DNA from 2 places in the Vibrio crassostreae genome. Region 2 is predicted to be linked to the other one. Evidence: predicted binding sites of a transcription regulator. Region 2 holds the regulator's gene; the other holds the start of a gene.
What was found. The regulator MetJ, encoded in region 2, represses methionine synthesis genes. The targets are predictions, from matches to a motif close to TTAGACNTNTANANGTCTAA.
Positions count from the first base shown of each region.

Region 1: a site for MetJ is predicted at 2,049-2,068, ahead of metA (homoserine O-acetyltransferase MetA). Genes of this name have one in related genera too.

Region 1 covers NZ_AP025476.1:1,564,774-1,568,055, forward strand. The annotation lists gene rlmF (23S rRNA (adenine(1618)-N(6))-methyltransferase RlmF) at 1-57, shown strand, start outside; gene pilW (type IV pilus biogenesis/stability protein PilW) at 147-914, opposite strand; gene metA (homoserine O-acetyltransferase MetA) at 1,084-2,025, opposite strand; gene OC193_RS07150 (ATP-binding protein) at 2,301-2,669, shown strand; gene OC193_RS07155 (DUF3859 domain-containing protein) at 2,748-3,170, shown strand; gene OC193_RS07160 (M20/M25/M40 family metallo-hydrolase) at 3,279-3,282, opposite strand, start outside.
Region 2 covers NZ_AP025476.1:3,202,854-3,206,135, reverse strand. The annotation lists gene OC193_RS14455 (malic enzyme-like NAD(P)-binding protein) at 1-1,128, shown strand, start outside; gene metJ (met regulon transcriptional regulator MetJ) at 1,294-1,614, opposite strand; gene OC193_RS14445 (O-succinylhomoserine (thiol)-lyase) at 1,823-3,004, shown strand; gene OC193_RS14440 (bifunctional aspartate kinase/homoserine dehydrogenase II) at 3,007-3,282, shown strand, end outside.

The DNA.
Region 1 (3,282 bases), 1.6 Mb from region 2:
ATCGCATGGACCTTTATGGACGATGAACAAAGACAAGAGTGGATCGCGCTTAAGTAACGACTGCACTTAATTAAGATATTAAGTCGAAATTATGAACGGGCTTGTTGTTAACGCAACAAGCCCGTTTTTTGTGTTTTGCATATTCGCTAAGCAGAAAGCAACTCATCTAACTTACTCTGATATTTCTGCTCTAGGGCTTTGTTCCCGGCTTTGTTTTCGAGATCGACCAAGATTTGAAGTGATGGAATTTGATAGCCATAACGCTGGTGGAATTTGAATAAACGAAGTCGAGCTTCATTGTAATCGGCTTCACTTACTTCGATTTTAGAAAGCTGTAATATCGACTTTACTCGATTTGGGTCATGGTCAATGGCGCGAGTGAAGTAGTACTTCGCTTGGTCAGTATTGCCAGCCTTAAATGCGCAAAATGCCGCGTTTTCATAACTTGCAGACACCAAGTAGTAGTAGGGTTGGTCGATGGCTCGATTGAAGTACTTGTCGGCTTGTTCGTATTCGCCCTGTTTACACAAAAATGTACCGTAGTTGTTCAATACATTACCGTTTCTAGAATCGAGACTGAGTGCTTTGCGGTAAGTGGTTCTCGCTTCGTCTACTTCGCCCACTTGTTCGTAGTAATGCGCCATTGAAAGTCGAGCACGGTAGTAGCTAGGTGCGTGCTTGATAGCCAGCTCAAGATTTTCACGCGCTCTTACCATATTGCCTTGTCCCATATAGCCCAAACCTAATTCGATTCGAGATTCAGACATCGCAATAGGATCGCTTTCAATTTTTGGTGGTCCTTCAGTGACAGAGACGCAACCGACCAACGAAAGCGAGGTGAGTAGTACCAAACTTGATAACGAAAGGGGGCGGTGCAACGAAATCGGATTTGAGAATGACGGCTTGGCAGGCATGTGAAGCTCCTTATGAACACCAACCCATCATATGAAATCAAACCCATTGAAGTGGTAAATCTATTATGGAATGCGACTCAACCACCATAAAAAAACCGCGTCCAATTTGGAGTCTTATCAACAACCTATTGAACACGGCTTTATGTGTTTGTGAATCGGAAGAGAGAACTTAATCGTCTTTGGTAAAGTTGTCTTCGCTGAAATGCTCCAGATCGTAAGGCGTTTGTTGGTAAACGCAGTAGTTTAGCCAGTTAGAGAATAACAAGTGGCCATGACTACGCCAGCTTGCAACAGGCTTGTTGTCTGGATTGTTGTTCGGGTAATAGTTGATTGGAATAACAGGCTCCATGCCTTCACCTAAATCACGAATGTATTCATTGTGAAGTGTATGGGAGTCGTATTCAGGGTGACCCGTTACAAACACGTTTCGCTTATCTTTGGTTGCTGCTAGATATACACCCGCAACATCAGAAGTCGCAAGAACATCAAGGTCGGTATGTTCAGCTAAGTACTCTTGAGAGAAGTCCGCATAGCGAGAGTGCGGTGCCAAAAATGTATCGTCGAAGCCACGCAGAATAGGATGGTATGGGTTATGTATCTCGTGGTTATAAACACCAGACAGCTTCTCTTTACGAGTGCGTTTTGGCAAATCATACAATAACTTCAAACCAGCCTGAGCCGCCCAACATACGTATAGCGTTGAAGTAACGTGCTTGTTTGCCCATTCCATGATGGTTTTCAGGTGATCCCAGTAGATAACATCTTCAAATTGAACCAAGCCAAGCGGCGCGCCAGTGATGATCAATCCATCAAAGTTTCTTCCTTTGACCATTTCAAATTGGCGGTAGAAGTTATCAAGGTGTTCAGTCGGTGTGTTTTTGCTCGGTCGGTCATCAATGCGCAGCAGCTCTACGTCCACTTGCAATGGGCTGTTTGATAGTAGGCGTAAGAATTGAGTTTCGGTTTCAATCTTCTTCGGCATTAGGTTGAGGATCAAGACTCGAAGTGGACGAATTTCCTGTGTCGATGCTCTTGATAACGGCATAACGAAGATGTTTTCTTCACGAAGAACATCGGATGCTGGCAATTGGTCTGGAATGCGAATAGGCACAGCTTTCTCCCTAAGCTAGATATGTAGACGTCTATACATCTAAATCTATAGTAGTTTGATACGCTTGTCGATATGCAAAATGGATAGATGTAAATTATTTGTGTTTTCTATCAGAAGCAATCCACGGGCATAGAGGGGAGTCTCATAGCATTCAGTGATTGTCTGAGTCGAGTGTAAGTACTTGGTTTTCGGATATTGAGCAAAGGCAGTTATCAGAGAAACTCGTTAGTATTTGAGATAAACTTGAGCTTTCGAATTAGCCTGTAAAGTGACAGATGAAGTTAATACTCATTCGAGGGTTGCCTGGTTCGGGCAAGTCAACAAAAGCCAAAACCTACGATGCGTTACACGTTGAAGCCGATATGTATTATGTGAATGAGCAAGGTGAATATCACTTTGACCCTAGACAGCTGCAACAGGCACATGAGTGGTGCCAAAACACGGCTGAAAATGGTCTAAAGCAAGGTCTTGATGTCGTGGTCTCAAATACCTTTATTAAGCACTGGGAAATGAAGGCTTACCGCCAACTAGCACGCAAATATAAAGCAGAATTGATTATCGAAGTCTGCCGAGAGCAATATGGCACTATTCACGACATCGAACCGTCTGTGATTAAGCGTATGTCGAAAGATTGGCAAGAATAGCCTCGTTCTTCCTCTGCTTGCATGGCTGTATGGTAAATAGAATTAAATTAATAGAACAACTCCAAGGTAACGATTGAAATGGCAAAGCGCTCTGTTGTGGTCGACATGACTTCTTATGGTATCTATTCTACATGGGATTCCAAATCTAAAGATCTTCCAAAAATCCAAGAGTTCACCACCATCGTTGATGCTGAAATCGACGTGGAGTTTGGCTATATCCTGAATATAAAAAAAGCCAAAGGTGAGAAGATTCGTTACTGCATTTATCACCCGAACATCACCACAGACAAAGGTGAAGTGCTCGAACCGTTCGATGGTGAAGAGTATGTCGGCAACAATGATTGGGATTTCTACTTAGGTGACACTATCTGGGCACCTGTCTCGAACAAACTAGGAAAATGGCGTATGACGGTTGAGCTAAAAGGCAACATCATCGCCGACAAGACATTCGACCTAGTAGCAAAAGACGAAGGCCAATTCTGGAAGCGTAGGGGGTTTTAGGTTCGACCTTCCATGTTCACCTAAACAGCAAAAAGCCGAGCATCGTGATGATGTCTCGGCTTTTTTCATTGTGCTAGATAGAAGTGACTACCTAACTAATGGATTCGATTAT
Region 2 (3,282 bases):
AGCCCTGGTGTGGCTGAGCCTGTTCGCGAGATCGCACAGAACGTTGATAACGTCTATAAGTACACAGGTAAGGGCAACATGGTTGCTGTTATCTCTAACGGTACAGCGATTCTTGGCCTAGGTAACCTTGGTCCTATTGCTTCTAAACCTGTAATGGAAGGTAAAGCGCTACTGTTTAAGCGTTTTGCTGGTTTAGATTCTATCGATATTGAAGTAAAACACCGCACAATCGATGAGTTCGTTGATACGGTTGCGAATATTGCAGATACATTCGGCGGTATTAACCTGGAAGACATCAAAGCACCAGACTGTTTTGAGATTGAACGTCGTCTGATTGAGCGTTGTGATGTACCAGTATTCCACGATGACCAACACGGTACTGCGATTGTAACAGCAGCAGGTATGCTTAACGCGATCGAGCTTCAAGGTAAGAAGCTAGAAGAGTGTAAGATCGTTTGTCTAGGTGCTGGCGCAGCAGCGGTTGCGTGTATGGAACTACTGATTAAGTGTGGCGCTCAGCGTGAGAAGATCTACATGCTTGACCGTAAAGGTGTGATCCACACTCGTCGTGACGACCTAAACGAATACAAAGAGCTGTTCGCTAACAACACAGATAAGCGTACGCTTGAAGATGTTATCGAAGGCGCTGACCTGTTCTTGGGCGTATCAGGTCCTAACCTGCTTCCAGCTGAAGCACTAACGCTAATGGCTGATAAGCCAGTTGTGTTTGCATGTTCAAACCCAGATCCAGAGATCAAGCCAGAGCTTGCTCACGAAGTTCGTTCTGACCTTATCATGGGTACAGGCCGCAGTGATTACCCTAACCAAGTAAACAACGTACTTTGTTTCCCATTCATTTTCCGTGGTGCACTAGACGTGCGTGCAAGCGAAATCAATGACGAAATGAAGCTGGCAGCGGTTAAAGCGATTCGTGAACTGGCGAAAGAAGAAGTTCCGGCTGAAGTACTGGCAGCGGCGGGTGAAACTGCACTGGAATTTGGTAAAGGCTACATTATTCCTAAGCCAATGGACCCACGTCTACTTCCTCGCGTAGCAAAAGCAGTAGCAGAAGCGGCTGTTGAATCTGGCGTTGCTCGTATCGAAATGCCTGCTAACTACATGGCGTAGTAGCTGCTGCTCAATTGAGCGCAAAAGAATAATAAAAAACCGACTCATTGGGAGTCGGTTTTTTTATGTCTATCATTCACAGCGCAGTCATAAAAATAATGCGCGATGTGATAAATAAGGTTCAGCTAGAGCGAATCAATAATGAAGGCAGTGACTGAGTTGTTTTTATTCTTCGTCAAACGCTTCGAACTCGATACCCATCTCTGTCATCAGCTTTTTCACTTCAGCAGGAATATCGTCTGGGCGGTCTTTACGAAGGTCTTCATCCGTTGGTAGTGGTTGGCCTGTGTACGCATGTAGAAAGGCTTCGCACAGTAGCTCACTGTTTGTTGCATGGCGTAGGTTGTTAATCTGGCGGCGAGTACGCTCGTCAGTTAGAACCTTTAACACTTTTAGAGGGATAGAAACTGTAATCTTCTTTACTTGTTCGCTTTTCTTTCCATGCTCAGCATATGGGCTTATGTATTCACCATTCCAGTCGGCCATTGCGTACCTTCATCACTTTAGTTGTTAGAATAAATTAATAGTGGTGATTTTAGCGGGATTTACCGCCATAAGCAAAGACATATAGACGTCTAGAAGTGTTGACGTCTCACGTTTATGAAAGTAAAGTGAATAACATATATCTAACACAGCCGCAAAATGCCGACAAGCAGCTGTGATTCTCAGACGCAAAACTTGTAAGGAAGCACCTATGAGCAGCCGGAAGCCAGCAACAATCGCAGTACGTACTGGTATCGAGTCAGACACGCAACACCATGCCGTTGTCCCACCTATTTATCTTTCGACTAACTATGGGTTTCCCGCTTTTGGTGAAGTGCCAAAGTACGATTACACCCGTTCTGGTAACCCAAACCGTGGTTTACTAGAAACGGCACTGTTTGAGCTTGAATCGGGCAAAGGCGCGGTGGTCACTAACTGTGGTACTTCGGCGCTTAACTTATGGATTTCTGCTTTCTTAGGCGGCGATGATCTTATTATCGCACCACACGACTGCTACGGCGGTACTTATCGTCTGTTTAACACTCGCTCGCTAAAAGGTGACTTCAAAGTTCTGTTTGTTGATCAATCGGATCAAGCGGCGCTGGATGCGGCGATCGCGCTTAAGCCAAAGTTGATCTTAATTGAAACACCATCGAACCCTTTGGTTCGTGTAGTGGATATTGCAGAAACTTGTCGTAAAGCGAAAGAGGTTGGTGCTCTGGTTGCTGTCGACAACACGTTTTTGACTCCTGTGTTCCAAAAGCCTTTAGAGCTGGGTGCGGATTTTGTTATTCACTCAACCACTAAGTACATCAACGGACACTCGGATGTTATTGGTGGCGTTGTAGTTACAAAAACTGAAGAGCACGCTGAAGAGCTAGCATGGTGGGGCAACTGTATTGGTGCGACCGGCACACCATTTGATAGCTACATGACTCTACGTGGTATTCGTACGTTAGGTGCGCGTATGCGAGTTCACGAAGAGAGTTCACGTGAAATTCTGGCGTCTCTGCAGCAGCAAGATCTCGTTGGCACTATTTATCACCCAAGCCTTCCTGAACATCCGGGTCATGATATCGCGAAGAAGCAGCAGTCTGGCTTTGGTTCAATGCTGAGCTTTGAGTTTGCAGGTTCATTTGAAGCGCTTAAATACTTTGTTGATAAGTTAGATCTATTCTCTTTGGCGGAATCACTGGGCGGTGTGGAAAGCTTAATCTGCCACCCTGCGTCGATGACTCACCGTGCGATGGGCGAAGAAGCACTGGCAGAAGCCGGTGTTTCTCAACAGTTACTGCGTCTTTCTGTTGGCCTTGAAGATGCTGAAGACTTGATTGATGACCTCAAGCAAGCGTTTGAAAAAACACAAGGCTTTATCGCTGAAGGGGAGGGTTAATAATGGCAACCTTTCGCCAGCTACATAAATTTGGTGGTAGCAGCTTAGCGAATCCTGAGTGTTACCAACGCGTGGTCAACATTCTTAGAGAATACTCATCTGCCACTGACTTGGTCGTGGTATCGGCAGCGGGTAAAACAACGAACCGCTTGATTGAGTTTGTTGAAGCGCTCGACAAAGATGGTCGTATTGCCCATGAATGTTTGCAAGCACTTCGTCAGTTCCAACTTGAGCTGATTGAAGCGCTGCTTGAAGGTGAGTCTGCGGCTCAGCTAACG